Regions from separate parts of the Streptomyces prunicolor genome, predicted to be linked through region 4. Evidence: riboswitches for the same ligand, from Rfam matches in the RefSeq annotation. Region 4 holds a riboswitch; each other region holds the start of a gene.
What was found. A riboswitch is a leader RNA that binds a small molecule or an ion and turns the genes downstream of it on or off. The one in region 4 is predicted to bind cobalamin.
Positions count from the first base shown of each region.

Region 1: it holds a riboswitch for cobalamin, as region 4 does, so the genes downstream of both, OG588_RS48485 (ABC transporter substrate-binding protein) here and OG588_RS33295 (ribonucleoside-diphosphate reductase subunit alpha) in region 4, are expected to answer to the same signal.
Region 2: it holds a riboswitch for cobalamin, as region 4 does, so the genes downstream of both, OG588_RS11055 (cobalamin biosynthesis protein) here and OG588_RS33295 (ribonucleoside-diphosphate reductase subunit alpha) in region 4, are expected to answer to the same signal.
Region 3: it holds a riboswitch for cobalamin, as region 4 does, so the genes downstream of both, metE (5-methyltetrahydropteroyltriglutamate--homocysteine S-methyltransferase) here and OG588_RS33295 (ribonucleoside-diphosphate reductase subunit alpha) in region 4, are expected to answer to the same signal.

Region 1 is NZ_CP108676.1:10,716,056-10,720,260, forward strand. It holds gene OG588_RS48470 (ABC transporter permease subunit) at 1-726, shown strand, start outside; gene OG588_RS48475 (ABC transporter ATP-binding protein) at 741-1,424, shown strand; gene OG588_RS48480 (M20/M25/M40 family metallo-hydrolase) at 1,440-2,345, opposite strand; cobalamin riboswitch at 2,466-2,679, shown strand; gene OG588_RS48485 (ABC transporter substrate-binding protein) at 2,733-3,794, shown strand; gene OG588_RS48490 (FecCD family ABC transporter permease) at 3,791-4,205, shown strand, end outside.
Region 2 is NZ_CP108676.1:2,463,763-2,467,967, reverse strand. It holds gene OG588_RS11060 (cobyric acid synthase) at 1-1,391, opposite strand, end outside; gene OG588_RS11055 (cobalamin biosynthesis protein) at 1,388-2,329, opposite strand; cobalamin riboswitch at 2,429-2,571, opposite strand; gene OG588_RS11050 (hypothetical protein) at 2,718-2,939, opposite strand; gene OG588_RS11045 (inorganic phosphate transporter) at 2,973-4,205, opposite strand, start outside.
Region 3 is NZ_CP108676.1:8,698,766-8,702,970, reverse strand. It holds gene scpA (methylmalonyl-CoA mutase) at 1-874, shown strand, start outside; gene meaB (methylmalonyl Co-A mutase-associated GTPase MeaB) at 871-1,863, shown strand; cobalamin riboswitch at 1,936-2,159, shown strand; gene metE (5-methyltetrahydropteroyltriglutamate--homocysteine S-methyltransferase) at 2,297-4,205, shown strand, end outside.
Region 4 is NZ_CP108676.1:7,207,167-7,211,371, forward strand. It holds gene OG588_RS33295 (ribonucleoside-diphosphate reductase subunit alpha) at 1-1,553, opposite strand, end outside; cobalamin riboswitch at 1,677-1,831, opposite strand; gene OG588_RS33300 (GNAT family N-acetyltransferase) at 1,854-2,360, opposite strand; gene mctP (monocarboxylate uptake permease MctP) at 2,482-4,092, opposite strand; gene OG588_RS33310 (DUF3311 domain-containing protein) at 4,089-4,205, opposite strand, start outside.

The DNA.
Region 1 (4,205 bases), 3.5 Mb from region 4:
GTGGCGTTCGGCGCCGTACGCGCGGTCGACGGCGTCGACCTGCACGTCGAACCGGGTGAGGTCGTCGGCGTCGTGGGCGCCAACGGCGCCGGGAAGACCACCTTGATCGACGCCATCACCGGGTTCGTACCCAGCAGGGGCACGGTCGCCCTCGGTGGGCAGGAGCTGGCCACCGTGTCGGCGCACGGGAGGGCGCGGGCCGGCCTCGCCCGTTCCTGGCAGAGCCTGGAGCTGATCGAGGACCTGTCGGTCCTGGACAACTTGCGTACCGCGTCCGACTCGGGCAGTTGGTGGTCCGGCCTGCTCGACCTCGTACGGCCCAGCAGGGACAAGCCGACCGCGGCCATGCTCCGCGCGATCCAGGCGCTCCGACTCGACGACGTGCTCGGCGCGAAGCCCGGGGAACTGAGCACCGGCCGCCGCAAACTCGTCGCGCTCGCTCGTGCGATCGCGGGCGAGCCGTCGGTCCTCCTCCTCGACGAACCATGCTCGGGCCTGGACCAGCACGAACGGGAAGAGGTGGGCGAGGTGGTCAGGATGCTGGCCGAGAACTGGGGGATGGGAGTGCTGTTGATAGAGCACGACGTCCATTTGGTGCGGCGCGTGTCCGACCGCATCGTGGCACTCGACTTCGGGAAAGTGATCGCCCAAGGCCGACCCGATGACGTGCTGTCGGACCCGAGCGTCATGGCGGCGTATCTCGGTGACGTCACCGAGACGGCGTGAAGGGCGGTGTCGACATGAGCCTTGTGCTGGAGACCCGGAACATCCATGCCGGCTACGGCGACGTGACAGTCGTTCGTGACCTCAATCTCAGCGTCGCCTCGGGCGAGATCGTCGCGCTGCTGGGCCGCAACGGCGCGGGCAAGACCACGGCCCTGCTGACCCTGGCCGGCGCGTTGCGCCCGCTCTCCGGGGACCTCGACTTCCTCGGTGCGCCGGACAGATCCTCGCTCGCGGCCCGCGCCCGGCGGGGCTTGGGCCTGATGACCGATGACCGTTCGATCTTCTTCGGCCTCACCGTCCGCGAGAACTTGCGGCTGGCACGCGGGAGCGACGACGTGATGTCACTGTTCCCCGAGCTGGAACGGCTGCTCGACCGGCCTGCGGGACTCCTGTCGGGCGGTGAGCAGCAGATGCTCGGCCTCGCCTCCGTGCTGGCGCGAGAACCGAAGCTGCTGCTCATCGACGAATTGTCGTTCGGGCTGGCCCCCCGGATCGTCCAGCGTCTCATGACGGCCGTACGCCAAGCGGCCGACCGGGGCACGGCGGTGATCCTGGTCGAGCAGTTCGCCCGGCTCGCACTCGACGTCGCCGACCGCGCCTATGTGCTGGTCAACGGTCGCGTGAGTGACGAAGGCACCACGGACGAACTGCGCGCGAACATCGCCGAGTTGGAGGGCAAGTACCTGGGTGTGGACTGATGAACCCGATACCGTTCAGAGGGCGCCGGACATGAGCCGGTGGACCACCTCGGTCAGTAGATCGGTGCCCGCGCTGATGTCGTGGTCGTCCGTCAACTCGCCCTCGTTGTGGGAGATTCCCTCGATGCTGGGCACGAACAGCATGATCGACGGCGCGATGTCCTTCATGTTGACCGAGTCGTGGCCGGCGATGGTCATCATGGTCTGGTGGCTGAGCCCCAGCTCGTCGGCGACGCGGGCGGCGAGTTCGACACCGGCCGCGGGGAACGGCGCCACGCCCCAACCGTGCGTCTGTACCTGCTCGATGGAGACCGACGCGCGCTCCTCGATGCCCGGGATCGACTCGGCCAGCTTCTTGGCCGCCGCGTCGAGCAGGGCTTCGTCGGGCGAGCGCAGGTCGACGTGCATACGCACCTCGCGGGCCACCACGACAGGGGAGTTGGGCTCGACGGTCATCTCGCTCACCGAGGTGTGCAGCGGCAAGTCCGTGCTCTGCTCGGCCAGTTCACGTACCGCCACGACGAGGAGCGAGGCACCGAACAGGGCGTCGCGCCGGTCCGCCATGATCGTGGATCCGGTGTGCGACTGCTCGCCGCGCACCACCACCTGGTACTTGCGTGCCGCCCAAGTGGCGTCCACCAGGCCGATGGTGAGCCCCTTGTTCTCCAGGTCGCGACCCTGCTCGATGTGGATCTCGGCGTATGCCGCCACGTCCGGTCCGGGGTAGTCGCCGATCGTGCCGATCTCGCGGAGGGCGGCCTCGACAGTGGTGCCCGCGGGATCGGTCGTCGCGAGGGCGGTGTCGGCCGGCAGCTTTCCGGTGAACACGGCGCTGCCCATCATGCTCGGCTTGAAGCGGGAGCCTTCCAACTCTGCGCCGCCGGTGTCTATGTCGCCCGCGCTGAATCCTGCGTCCGTCACTTCGGTTCACCCGTTGCCCAACGGCCTTTGTCGCGAGGTGAGTTCAGGCCCACGAGTGTAGCGGGCACAACAGCGCAGGCACCTCCGTGCCGCCCCGCAGCGGGAGCCGACCGTCGATCTTGATAGGTTGTGCGGGCCAGTCGTGCCACAACCGAGGCCAGGGAATCCGGTGGAAATCCGGAACTGACGCGCAGCGGTGAGGGGGACGGGCGGGGCAGCAGACGCCACTGGGGCGACACGGGCCGGCCGAAGGAGCCGGTGTGTGACGCGCCGGGAAGGCGCCCCGTCCGGACGAACCCGAGTCCGAAGACCTGCTGGCGCCTTCTCGCCCTCGGCGAGGGGGAGTTCGTAGGCCAGGCTCCGCGTTCGAGCCCCGACAGGCAAGGCATGCCCGTGCTCCGTACCGCCCCCGTCCCGCTGCGCCGCCGTACCGCGGCCCTCCTCATCGCGCCCGCCCTGCTGCTCACCGCGTGCGGCGGATCCGACGGCGACAGTGCCGACGGCGAGACGGAGAAGTCCGCCGCGGGCTTCCCGCTCACCCTCACCGACTGCGGGCAGAAGGTCACGCTGAAGTCGGCCCCGAAGCGGGTCGTCTCCCTCAACCAGGGCACCACCGAGATCCTGCTCTCCCTCGGCCTCGCCGACCGCATCGCCGGTACGGCGACCTGGACCGACCCCGTGCTCAAGGGGCTGGAGAAGGCGAACGCGACCGTGCCGCGCCTCGCCGACAACAACCCCTCCTTCGAGAAGGTCCTCGACGCCGAACCCGACTTCGTCACCGCCTCCTTCGTCTCGACGCTCGGCAAGGGCGGTGTCGCGACCCGCGAACAGTTCGAGAAGCTGGGCGTCCCGACATACGTCTCGCCGTCCGACTGCGCGGGCAAGGACAACGACAGCGGCGGCGACGGCTCGCGCAGCACACCGCTCACGCTCGACACCGTCTACGGCGAGATACGCGACCTGTCCCGGGCGATGGGCGTCAAGGAGCGCGGCGACAGGCTCGTGGCCCGGCTGAAGGCCCGGGTGACCAAGGCCACCACCGGGCTCGACGCCTCCGACACCTCCCTCATGTACTGGTTCGCCAACGCCCAATCGCCCTACCTGGCCGGCTGCTGCGGCGCCCCCGGCGCCATCACCCGTGCCGTCGGCGCGAAGAACGCCTTCTCCGACACCCACGACGAGTGGCCCCAGATCAACTGGGAGACCGTCGCCGACCGCGACCCCGACGTCATCGTCCTCGGCGACCTGACCCGCAAGTCGCAGACCGCCGAGACCGCCAAGGCGAAAATCCGCTTCCTGGAGACCAACGCGGCCACCCGCAACCTCACCGCCGTCAAGAAGAAGCGGTACATCCTGCTCAGCGGCCAGGCGATGAACCCCTCCATCCGCATCGTCGAAGGGATCGAGCAGGTCGCCGCCGGCCTGCGCGACTTCGGACTCGCCAAGTGACCGTCCGCACCCTGCTGTTGACGGGCGGCGGACTGGTCGCGTTGCTGGTTTCCGTGGCCGTCGCGGTGACCATCGGACCCGCCGACATCTCCACGGCCGACGTATGGGCGTCGGTCGCGTCCCACCTCGGCGGCGGGGACAGCACGCTCGCCCCGCTGCGGGACGGCATCGTCTGGGACCTGCGCATGCCCCGCACGCTGCTCGCCGCCGTCTGCGGCGCCGGGCTCGCGCTGTGCGGCGCGGTCATGCAGTCGCTGCTGCGCAATCCGCTGGCGGATCCGTTCGTGCTCGGCGTCTCCTCCGGGGCGTCCACGGGCGCGGTGGCGGTCGTGGTCCTCGGCGTGGGAGGCGGGGCCGTGTCGCTGTCGGCGGGTGCCTTCGTCGGCGCCCTGCTCTCCTTCGGGCTGGTGA
Region 2 (4,205 bases), 4.7 Mb from region 4:
TCCTCGCGCAGCGCGGCGAACGAGGTGTCGGGCGCCGGTACGAACCGGCGGCCCGCGGCGGTCGCCACCTCGCGCAGAAACGCCCGCCGGAACCCGTCCGACTCCAGCGAGCCGTGCCAGTGGGTACCCCAGGTCTGACCGACCCGGCAGCCGTCCAAGAAGGGTTCCCCGCCGGTGAGTTGGGCCACCCCATGATGGATCTCGTACCCCTCGACCGGTTCGCCGAGGGCTTCGCCGACGGGCCGAGTGAGGGTCTTCTCGCGAGAGAACCGCACACGCAGCGGCAGCACCCCAAGTCCCTCCACCGCCCCCTGTCGGCTCTCGACCTCGTCCTCGATGTGTTCGCCGAGGATCTGAAAGCCGCCGCAGATACCGAGAGTTGGCCGTTGTTCGGCTGCCCTGCGCACGAGGGCGTCCGCAAGTCCCCGCTCCCGCAGCCACTCCAGCGCCTTCACCGTCCCCCGGGTCCCGGGGATGACGACGAGATCGGCGTCGGACAGCTCCTCCGGCCGGTCCACGAACCGCACCACGACGCCCGGTTCGGCGGCCAGCGCGTCCACGTCGGTGAAGTTGGACATGAGGGGGATCGCGCAGACGGCGACACGCAGCACGTCCTCGCCGACCGGCGGCGCGGTGTTCGACTCCCGCACGGTGCCGCGCAGCGAGATCCGCAGCCCGTCCTCCTCGTCGATCCCGAGCCCGTGCCGGAACGGCAGCACGCCGTACGTCCGCCGCCCGGTGAGGCCGAGCAGCATCTCCAACCCCGGTTCCAGCAACGACACATCGCCCCGGAATTTGTTGACGAGGAACCCGGCGACGAACGCCTGGTCCTCGGGGCTGAGCAGCGCGACGGTCCCGAAGAAGGAGGCGAAGACGCCCCCGCGGTCGATGTCGCCGACCACGAGCACGGGCAGTCGGGCATTGCGTGCGATGCCCATGTTCACGATGTCGGTCCGCCGCAGATTGATCTCCGCGGGCGAACCGGCCCCCTCACAGATCACCGCGTCATACGTGCCCCGCAACTCGGCGAGACAGTCCAACACCGTGCCGAGCAGCGCCTCTTGGCGCCCGCCGTGATAGCCGCGCGCACTCATCTCGCCAACTGGCTTGCCCATGAGGACCACTTGGCTGGTGCGGTCGCTGCCCGGCTTCAGCAGCACGGGGTTCATCAGTGCGGTCGGCTCGATCCGGCACGCCTGCGCCTGCATGGCCTGCGCCCGCCCGATCTCCGCCCCCTCGCGCGTCACGAACGAGTTCAGGGACATGTTCTGCGCCTTGAACGGCGCGACCTTCACACCCTGCCGCACCAGCCACCGGCAGATCCCGGCGGTGACGACACTCTTCCCGGCGTCCGAGGTGGTGCCGGCCACCAACAGCCCGCCGCCGCTCATGACTTGCGTCCCTTCACGAGGAGCCGCCCGGCGACACTGACCCCGAGCGCGAGCAGACCGACGCGCCGGGACAGCCGTACGGCACGCGCGATGTCCGATACCGCGACGGCGCGTCCGTCGCCGTTGAGCACGGGCCGGTGCTCGACCCGGCCGCCGTAGGAGAGCGTCCCGCCGAGGCGTACGCCTAGGGCGCCAGCGAAGGAGGCCTCCACGGGGCCGGCGTTGGGGCTCGGGTGTTTGCGGGCGTCGGTGCGCCAGGCGCGTACCGCTCCGCGCGGGTCGCCGCCCGCTACGGTCGCGAGGGCGGCGGTGAGGCGGGCGCCCGGCCAGCCGGCGACGTCGTCGAGGCGGGCCGAAGCCCAGCCGTAGCGGCGGTACTTGGCCGACTTGTGGCCGACCATCGCGTCCAGCGTGTTCACCGCCCGGAAGCCGAGCAGGCCCGGGACGCCCGCGACGCCGCCCCAGACCAGGGCGCCGACTATCGCGTCGGAGGTGTTCTCGGCGACGGACTCGACGACGGCCCGGGCGATCCCGTCGGCGTCGAGGGACTGCGGGTCCCGCCCGCAGAGGTGGGGGAGCCGGGACCGCGCACCGTCGATGTCACCGGCCTCCAGCGCGCGCCCGATGACCCCGGCCTCGCGCGCGAGGGAGGTCCCGCCGAGGACGGCCCAGGTGGCGGCGGCGGTGAGGGCGGCAGAGGCCGTACGGGAAGGCCGTAGGGCCGAAGCGGCCGCGGCGGCGAGGGTGATGGTGCCACCCACGCACACGGCGGTGTGCAGGGCGCCCCAGCCTCGGTGGTCGCGCCACAGCACCTGTTCCACGGCACCGGCGGCACGGCCGAAGGCGGCGACCGGATGCCCGCGGCGGGGATCGCCGAGCAGGTGGTCGCCGAGGAGGCCGGCGGCGGCGCCGTACGCGTAGACGCGATCGGCACGCATCGGCTCAGCCGATCGCTGGGGCGGGCACTGCGCTGGTACGGGACCTCGAACGGCAGCCGAGCATGGCGATATGTCCTCACTCAGGGTGTCCACGCCCTGGTTCGACGAGACCGGCGGTGAGAGTTCCTGGCTCCCGGGGGTGTCTACCCCGGTGACAGTGGCGGGACCGCGCCGGATTCGCACCGGCTTCCTCTCCTGCCGCCGTACATGGCTCCGGCAGTCCACCATGCTGTTGGAAGGGCCGTCAACTTGCTGTTGACCTGCGGGGACGGAGTGTGCTGATGCCCACATGCGAGGGGCCGTTCACATGGGCTGAGGGGTCACACGGACGTGGGGTGCGGGACGGTGATCCGTCCCGCACCCCACGGTGGGTCCAACTGGCGGCCGGTCAGGCCACGATGAGATAGATCCCGTACGCCACCGCCGCCGCGCAGGCCGCGAAGCAGGCGTACGCGCCGGTCAGGGCGAGGGGCGCGGAGTCGCCCTGGGCGGTGGCGCGTTCGCGGCGGGAGAGGCCGACGATGCCGAGGGTGAAGACGGCCACCAGGGCGACGGTGGCGCCGAGGCTGACGCCGAAGACGGAGCCGAGGGCTGCCCAGTCGATGTGCATGCTGATTCGTTCCTTCGTGTCCGGGGCGCGGGCTCAGACGGCGGCGGCCGGCGGTGTCGCCGGGTCGGACTTCACGACCGGGGCCGGGTTCACGGGCGGCGAGAGGATCGTCGCCGTGAGGCCTTCGGAGAGGGCGACCGACGGGGGCGGCGGGGTCACGGCGGCGATCGCGGTGGTGATCACGCCGGCCGGTTCGTCGATCTCGTTGACGTTCGAGGCGTCGACGACCTGGCGGCGGGAGAGCAGCCAGATGCCGGCGCTGGACGCGACCAGGAAGACGGCCACCAGCGCGGTGCCCCAGTCGCCGAGGTCGGTCACGGACTCGGCGAGCGCGCCGACCAGCGCGGCGGCCGGCAGCGTCAGGCCCCAGGCGACGAACATCCGGGTGGCGGTCGACCAGCGGACGACCCCGCCCTTGCGGCCGAGGCCCGCGCCCATCACCGAGCCGGAGACGGCGTGCGTGGTGGAGAGCGAGAAGCCGATGTGCGAGGAGGCCAGGATGACCGCGGCGGCGCTGGTCTGGGCGGCGAAGCCCTGTTGCGGCCGGAGGTCGGTCAGGCCCTTGCCCATCGTGCGGATGATGCGCCAGCCGCCGATGTACGTGCCCATCGCGATGGCCAGGCCCGCGGAGAGGATGACCCAGGTGGGCGGGTCGGAGTCAGGGGCGATGGAGCCGCCGGCGATCAGGGCGAGGGTGATGATGCCCATCGTCTTCTGCGCGTCGTTCGTGCCGTGGGCCAGCGAGACCAGCCCGGCGGAGGCGATCTGGCCGACGCGGAAACCCTTGTCGGCGGCCTTGCCCTCGGCGTTGCGGCTCAGGGCGTACGAGAAGCGGGTGGCGAGCATCGCCGCGAGGCCGGCGACGATCGGGGCGGCGATCGCCGGGAGCAGGACCTTGGTGACGAGGACGTCGCCGTGGACCGCGCCGGTACCGGCCGAGGCGATGGTGGCGCCGATCAGACCGCCCATCAGGGCGTGCGAGGAACTGGAGGGCAGGCCGACGAGCCAGGTCACCAGGTTCCAGAGGATCGCGCCGACGAGGGCGGCGAAAATGACCTCGGGACGGATGCCGCTCTCATCGACCAGACCCTTGGAGATCGTGTTGGCGACCTCCACGGAGAGAAAAGCGCCCACCAGGTTGAGGGTGGCCGACATGGCCACCGCGACCTTGGGCTTGAGTGCGCCGGTCGAGATGGTGGTGGCCATCGCGTTGGCGGTGTCGTGGAAACCGTTCGTAAAATCGAACGCGAGTGCGGTGATTACCAC
Region 3 (4,205 bases), 1.5 Mb from region 4:
GGCCATCGACGCGGGCATCCCCAAGCTGCGCATCGAGGAGGCCGCGGCCCGCACCCAGGCCCGCATCGACTCCGGCCGCCAGCCGGTCATCGGCGTCAACAAGTACCGCGTGGAGACCGACGAGCAGATCGACGTACTCAAGGTCGACAACTCCTCCGTACGCACCCAACAGATCGAGAAACTAAGGCGGTTGCGCGCGGAGCGCGACGAACAGGCCACCCAGGACGCGCTGCACGCGCTGACCCGCGCGGCCGGCGAAGGCACCGGAAACCTCCTGGAGCTGGCGGTGAACGCGGCCCGCGCGAAGGCGACGGTCGGCGAGATCTCCGACGCGCTGGAGAAGGTCTACGGGCGGCACGCGAGCCAGATCCGTACGATCACCGGTGTGTACCGCACCGAAGCCGGCGACTCCCCGTCCGTAGAACGCACCCGCACTCTCGTGGCCGACTTCGAGGAGTCCGAGGGCCGCCGCCCCCGCATCCTGGTCGCCAAGATGGGCCAGGACGGCCACGACCGCGGCCAGAAGGTGATCGCCACCGCCTTCGCGGACCTCGGCTTCGACGTCGACGTCGGCCCGCTGTTCCAGACCCCCGGCGAAGTGGCCCGCCAGGCCGTAGAGGCGGACGTACACATCGTCGGAGTGTCGTCCCTCGCCGCCGGACACCTCACCCTCGTACCGGCGTTGAAGGAGTCCCTCGCAGAGGAGGGCCGCGAGGACATCATGATCGTGGTCGGCGGAGTCATCCCACCCCAGGACGTCCCCACCCTCCTGGAGATGGGCGCGGCGGCCGTGTTCCCGCCCGGGACGGTGATCCCGGACGCGGCCTACGACCTCGTAGAACGCCTGGCCGCCGACCTCGGGCACACCCCGTGATCGAGGTCGACACCTATGTGAAGGGCGTACTCGACGGCAAGCGGGCCCTGGTGGCCCGCGCCATCACCCTCGTCGAGTCGACCAAGCCCCAACACCGCTTCATGGCCCAGGAGTTGCTGACCGCGCTCCTCCCGCACAGCGGCCAGGCCCGCCGGATCGGCATCAGCGGCGTACCGGGTGTCGGCAAGTCGACGTTCATCGACGCGTTCGGCACGCTGCTGACTTCACAAGGCTTCCGGGTCGCGGTCCTCGCCGTAGACCCGTCGTCGACCCGCACGGGCGGCTCCATCCTCGGCGACAAGACCCGCATGGAACGCCTGGCCGTGGACCCGGCGGCCTTCGTCCGCCCCTCGCCCACCGCCGGCACGCTCGGCGGCGTGGCGAAGGCGACCCGCGAGTCGATCGTGGTGATGGAGGCAGCGGGCTACGACGTCGTCCTGGTCGAGACGGTAGGCGTAGGCCAGTCGGAAACGGCGGTCGCGAACATGGTCGACTCCTTCCTGCTGCTGACCCTGGCCCGCACCGGCGACCAGCTACAGGGCATCAAGAAGGGCGTCCTGGAACTGGCCGATGTCATCGCCGTCAACAAGGCGGACGGCCCGCATGAGCGCGACGCGAAGAGCGCGGCACGGGAGTTGGCGGGCGCGCTACGCCTGATGCATCCGGCCGACGCGGCCTGGACCCCGCCGGTTCTGAGCTGTAGCGCCCGCGAGGGAACAGGCCTGGACACGGTCTGGGAACGCCTGGAACAACACCGCTCCCTGCTGGACTCCACGGGCCGCCTGGCCGCGAAGCGCAGCGAGCAACAGGTGGACTGGACGTGGACGATGGTCCGAGACGAACTGCTGGGCCGCCTGCACTCAGATCCGACGGTACGTGCGCTGACTCCGGACCTAGAACGCCAGGTACGAGAGGGCGAGTTGACAGCAACACTGGCGGCTGAGCAAATCCTGCAAGCCTTCCAGTCCCGGGGACCCCAACCCACCTAGGGGCGCGGGGAACTGCGCGACCAGCCCCCACCGAGCCGCAGACAAAAATCGACGCATCCACCCCAAACCCTTTAGGCTGGCGGCGCAGCTGGTTCGCCCCGTCACCCAGACGGACGCGTCGCAAGAGGGAACCCGGTGAAACTCCGGGACTGCCCCGCAGCGGTAAGCAGGAACGACCGCCGTCATACGCACTGGGCCCACACAGGACCTGGGAAGCGACGGCCAGTAGGTGACCTCCGGTCAAACGGAGGCCGTGCCCGCAAGTCCGAAGACCTGCCAACTGCCCGCACGCGAAGCATTCACGCGCGGAATCCCGGTGACCTCGTGGGCGGGTCGGCGTACATACGGGCGGTCACCATCCCCCGGTCTACGAACCTTCGCGCTCACGTCCCGACACCGGGATCCAGGGAGATATCTCGCGAAGGAGATTTCCGTGACACCGAAGTCCGCAGCCGCGGCAGCACGGGCAACCGTCTACGGCTACCCCCGCCAGGGCAAGGCCCGTGAACTGAAGAAGGCCATCGAGGGCTACTGGAAGGGCCGCGTCGACGCCGACGCCCTCCGCACCACCGCCACCGAACTGCGCCGCACGAACTGGCAGCAACTGACGGACGCCGGTATCCACGAGGTTCCGACCGGCGACTTCTCGTACTACGACCACGTCCTGGACACCAGCGTGATGGTCGGCGCGATCCCCGAACGCCACCGCACCGCCGTCGAACTCGACGCACTGGACGGCTACTTCGCGATGGCACGCGGCACGCAGGACGTGGCGCCGCTGGAGATGACGAAGTGGTTCGACACCAACTACCACTACCTCGTGCCCGAGTTGGGCCCGGACACCGTCTTCACCACTGACTCCACCAAGCAGGTGGCGGAGTTGAAGGAGGCCCTCGCCCTGGGCCTGACAGCCCGCCCGGTGCTCGTCGGCCCGGTCACCTACCTCCTGCTCGCCAAGCCAGCCCCCGGCGTGTCCGCGGACTTCGACCCGCTGACCCTGCTGGACCGGCTGCTGCCCGTGTACGCCGAGGTCCTCGCCGATCTACGGGCAGCGGGCGCGGAGTGGGTCCAGCTGGACGAACCCGCCCTGGCCCAGGACCGCACCCCGGCCGAACTGAACGCCACCACCCGCACCTACCGGGACCTCGGCGCCCTCACCGACCGGCCGAAGCTCCTGGTCGCCTCCTACTTCGACCGCCTCGGCGAGGCGCTCCCGGTCCTCGCCAAGGCACCCGTGGAGGGCCTCGCGCTCGACTTCACCGAGTCCGCCGCCGCCAACCTGGACGACCTCGCCGCAGTGGGCGGACTGCCCGGCAAGCGGCTGATCGCAGGCGTGGTGAACGGCCGTAACGTCTGGGTCAACGACCTCACCAAGTCCCTTGCCACGCTGGGTACGTTGCTCGGTCTGGCCGACCGGGTCGACGTGGCCGCCTCCTGCTCGCTGCTCCATGTGCCACTCGACGCCGCCGCCGAGCGGGACATCGAGCCGCAGATCCTGCGCTGGCTCGCGTTCGCGCGGCAGAAGACGGCCGAGATCGTCACCCTCGCCAAGGGCCTGGCCCAGGGCACCGACACGATCGCCGCCGAACTCGCCGCCAACCGCGCCGACTTGGCCTCCCGAGCGGGTTCTGCGCTCACCCGCGACCCCGCCGTACGGGCCAGGGCCGCCGCGGTCACGGACGCCGACGCCCGCCGCTCCCAGCCGTACGAAGAGCGGACGGCGGCGCAGCGCGCGCACCTCGGGCTGCCGCCGCTACCGACGACCACGATCGGCTCGTTCCCGCAGACCGCCGAACTGCGCACCGCGCGGGCCGACTTGAGGGCGCGGCGGATCGACACGGCCGGTTACGAGGAGCGGATCAAGGCGGAGATCGGCGAGGTCATCTCCTTCCAGGAGAAGACCGGCCTGGACGTCCTCGTGCACGGCGAGCCCGAACGCAACGACATGGTCCAGTACTTCGCCGAGCAACTGACGGGCTACCTCGCCACGCAGCACGGCTGGGTCCAGTCCTACGGCACCCGTTACGTCCGCCCGCCGATCCTGGCCGGGGACCTCTCCCGCCCGGAACCGATGACGGTCCGCTGGACGACGTACGCGCAATCGCTCACCTCGCGCCCGGTCAAGGGCATGCTCACCGGACCGGTCACCATGCTCGCCTGGTCCTTCGTCCGCGACGACCAGCCGCTCGGCGACACCGCACGACAGGTCGCCCTCGCCCTGCGCGACGAGGTCAACGACCTTGAGGCGGCCGGGACTTCGGTCATCCAGGTCGATGAGCCCGCCCTGCGCGAGACCCTCCCGCTGCGCGCGGCGGACCGGGAGGCGTATCTCGCCTGGGCCA
Region 4 (4,205 bases):
GTCGGGTAGAAGTTGATGTCGACCACGCGGTCCAGGAAGGTGACGGCCGTGCGGACCGTCTCGTCCAGCCGCTCCCAGTCGATGTCTCCGTTCGCCTGGTCGACGAACGCGCCCAGGTTCACGGAACCCAGGTTGCAGACCGCGGTCTCGCCGTCGTCCGTGACCTCCAGGATCTCCGTGCAGAGGTTCGAGGAGTGGACGGTGTGGCCCGGCTCGGCCGTCTGGTTGGCGGTGCGGTTGGCCGCGTCCTTGAAGGTCATCCAGCCGTTGCCGGTCTGCGCGAGGGTGCGCATCATGCGGCCGTAGAGGTCGCGGGCCGGGATGGTCTTCCTGGCCAGCCCCTGCGCCTCGGCCTTGCGGTACGCGGCGTCGAACTCGTCGCCCCACAGGTCGACCAGCTCGGGCACGTCGGCGGGGGAGAAGAGCGACCAGTCGCCGTTCTCGTTCACCCGGCGCATGAACTCGTCCGGGATCCAGTGCGCCAGGTTCAGGTTGTGCGTACGGCGGGCGTCCTCACCGGTGTTGTCCCGCAGCTCCAGGAACTCCTCGATGTCGGAGTGCCAGGTCTCCAGGTACACCGCGGCCGCGCCCTTGCGCCGGCCGCCCTGGTTCACCGCGGCGACCGAGGCGTCCAGCGTCTTCAGGAACGGGACGATGCCGTTCGAGTGGCCGTTCGTGCCGCGGATCAGTGAACCCCGGCTGCGGATACGGGAGTACGACAGTCCGATGCCGCCTGCGTGCTTCGAGAGGCGGGCGACCTGGTGGTAGCGGTCGTAGATGGAGTCCAGCTCGTCCAGCGGGGAGTCGAGGAGGTAGCAGGACGACATCTGGGGGTGCCGGGTGCCGGAGTTGAAGAGCGTGGGGGAGGAGGGGAGGTAGTCGAGGCGGCTCATCAGGCGGTAGAGCGCGGCTACTTCGTCCAGGGCGCGGGTGCTGTCGTCCTCCGCGAGACCGGCGGCCACACGCAGCATGAAGTGCTGGGGCGTCTCGATGACCTTGCGGGTGATCGGGTGGCGGAGCAGGTAACGGCTGTACAGGGTGCGCAGCCCGAAGTAGCCGAAGCGGTCGTCGGCCTCCGTGTCGATCAGCGCGTCCAGGCGGGCCGCGTGCAGCGTCGCGAACTCGGCGGTGCGGTCCGCGATGAGGCCCTCGCGGTGGCCCACGGCGACGGACTCGGTGAACGTCGTGACGCCCTGGGAGGCGGCCTCGGCGGCGATGCTGATCGTCAGCAGCCGGGCGGCGAGGCGGGAGTAGACGGGGTCCTCGGAGATGAGGCCGGCGGCCGCCTCCGTGGCCAGTTCGCGCAGTTCCGCCACGTCCGCGTGCGCGGACCGGCCGCGCAACGTGGCGGCGGCGACCCGGCCGGGGTCGGCGTCGGGGAGATCGGCGGTCAGCTCGGTCAGGGTCCGCAGGATCGCGGTACCGGGGCCGTCGGCTCCGGGAACGGTCGCTCCGGGAACGGCCGTACCAGGAACGTCGGTTCCGGTCGCGGTCGCTACGGTCGCCTCGTTCACCTGGGTCGCTGATGCCGGCTCTGCTGGCGCGATGGTCACGGTGGGGCTCTCCCTCGCTCGGCACGGGGCCTCGCCGAGGGCAGGCGGCAGTACACGAGCGCACGGGGCGTCGCGTCCACCGGCCCACTCCACGAGGCCCGGACGTCATGCGCCTGGCCGGGTGGCCGGACGCGAGCTGTCGGCAGGTCCTCGGACTGGCCATGCGTGCATATGCACGTAAGTACACCGTTGCGGGACAGTTCCGGATTCGCACCGGATTCCCCTGCGGCGACAGCGAGCATGAGCATACATCTTGTGCCGGGCTGTCGTAGCAACCCCAGATGTTGTGTCGCGGCGGTTTCAGAGCGTCAGTTGATAGGTGAGCAGAGTGAGATCGTCCAGGTGTGGCACGGGATTCCAGTCCCGGTCGGGTGTGCGGACGAAACCCAGGCGTTCGTAGATGCGGTGGGCCGCGTGCATCGAGCTCTGGGTCGACAGGACCACGGCCGTGCAGCCTTCGGTGGCTCGGGCGCGGTCGAGGCAGGCGCGGACCAGGGCCTCGCCGGCGCCTCGGCCTCGGGCGGTGCGGGTGATTGCCAGTGCGCGGATTTCTGCTTCGCCGGGGCGGGCGATGTCGGCGACGGGGCCGGGGCCTTGGACGAAGGTGACTCCGCCGAGGAGGTGGTCACCCTCTACGGCGACGAGGACCTCGGCGGCTGCGGCTCGGCCTGCTACGTCCTTCAGCACGGGGAGGTACGGGTCGGTCTCGCCGTAGTCGAGGAGGCCGTCGTCGAGGTAGGCGTGGGCTGTGAGGGTGCCGAGGTCTTCGTATTCGGTGGGGATTGCTCGGCGGATGAGGATGTCCATGTAGGTGAGTGTGTACGAACAGCGGGCCGCCGAGGGGGGTGCTCTCGGTGGCCCGCTGCGGGTTCGTCGTGGCTGGTCGCGCAGTTCCCCGCGCCCCTTAGGTGGGGATGCTCACCCGGCGCTAATGGGTTGCCCCTGCTGTTGCCGGAGGTAGTTCCACCTCTACGCCCGGGTCGCCTGCGTCTGCCGTGTAGTCCCCCGGAGCTGTCTCGTCCACGCCCTCCGGGGCCTTGAACGCCTTCAACGCGAACGTGAGGACCACGGTCACCACGACGTTCAGGACGAACGCCGTCAGGCCGATGTAGCCGATCTCGCCGATGCCGGGGATCTCCTTGGACGAGCCGCCGAAGTGGTCCTGGGTCGGGGAGGCGACCCCGTACGCCGCGAGGGTGCCGTAGATCATGCCGACCGCCCAGCCGGTGAGGAGGGCCCAGCGGTGGGGCCAGCGGGTGAAGAGGCCGCCTACCAGGGACGGGAAGGTCTGGAGGATCCAGATGCCGCCCAGGAGCTGGAAGTTGATGGCTACCGTCTTGTCCATCGTCAGGACGAAGGCCAGGGCGCCGACCTTCACCAGGAGCGAGACGATCTTGGAGACCTTGGTCTCCTGGGCCGGGGTCGCGTCCGGCTTGATGAAGTCCTTGTAGATGTTGCGGGTGAAGAGGTTCGCCGCCGCGATGGACATGATCGCCGCGGGGACCAGGGCGCCGATGCCGATCGCGGCGAAGGCCACGCCCGCGAACCAGTCAGGGAACATGTTCTCGAAGAGCTGTGGGATCGCCAACTGGCCGTTGGTTACCTTGACTCCGGCCGCGATCGCCATGAAGCCGAGCAGTGCGAGCAGGCCCAGCATCAGTGAATACAGGGGCAGGATCGTGGTGTTGCGGCGGATCACGTTGCGGCTCTTCGAGGAGAGCGTGGCCGTGATCGAGTGGGGGTACATGAACAGGGCCAGTGCCGAGCCCAACGCCAGTGTGGCGTACGTCCATTGGCCCGCCGGGGCCGGTACGAGTCCGCCCGCTCCCGCCGCCTTGAACTTGGCGCCCGCCGCGCTGAAGATGTCGTCGAAGCCGCCGAGCTTGATCGGGATGTAGATGATCGCCACCGTGATGACGATGTAGATCAGGCCGTCCTTCACGAACGCGATCAGCGCGGGGGCGCGGAGGCCGGAGGAGTAGGTGTATGCCGCCAGCACCGCGAACGCGATCAGCAGCGGCAGGTCCTTCACGAACCAGTTGGAACTCGCGCTGCCGCCCACCCCCATGACGTCCAACACGGCCTGGATGCCGACCAGTTGGAGCGCGATGTACGGCATCGTCGCGAGGATGCCGGTGACCGCCACCGCCAGGGACAGGCCCTTCGAGCCGAAGCGGCCGCGCACGAAGTCGGACGTCGTCACGTATCCGTGCTTGTGCGACACCGACCAGAGGCGGGGCAGGAACGTGAAGATGAGGGGGTACACGAGGATCGTGTAGGGCACCGCGAAGAAGCCGGCCGCGCCCGCCGCGTAGACCGCCGCCGGGACCGCGACGAACGTATACGCCGTGTAGAGGTCGCCGCCGAGCAGGAACCAGGTGACCCAGGTGCCGAACGACCGTCCGCCCAGGCCCCATTCGTCGAGGCTCTGCTCGTTGTCGGCCCGGCGCCAGCGGGCGGCCAGGAAGCCCAGGACCGTGACGGCCAGGAAGAAGAAGATGAAGACGCCGAGGGCGACGCCGTTCACGCCGTCGTTCACCGGTTACCTCCATGGCGGGCCCGCTGGTCGCGCTGCCACAGTTTGTAGGCGGTCATCGTCAGCGCCGTCGAGATCAGCACCCACAGCATCTGGTACCAGTAGAAGAACGGGAT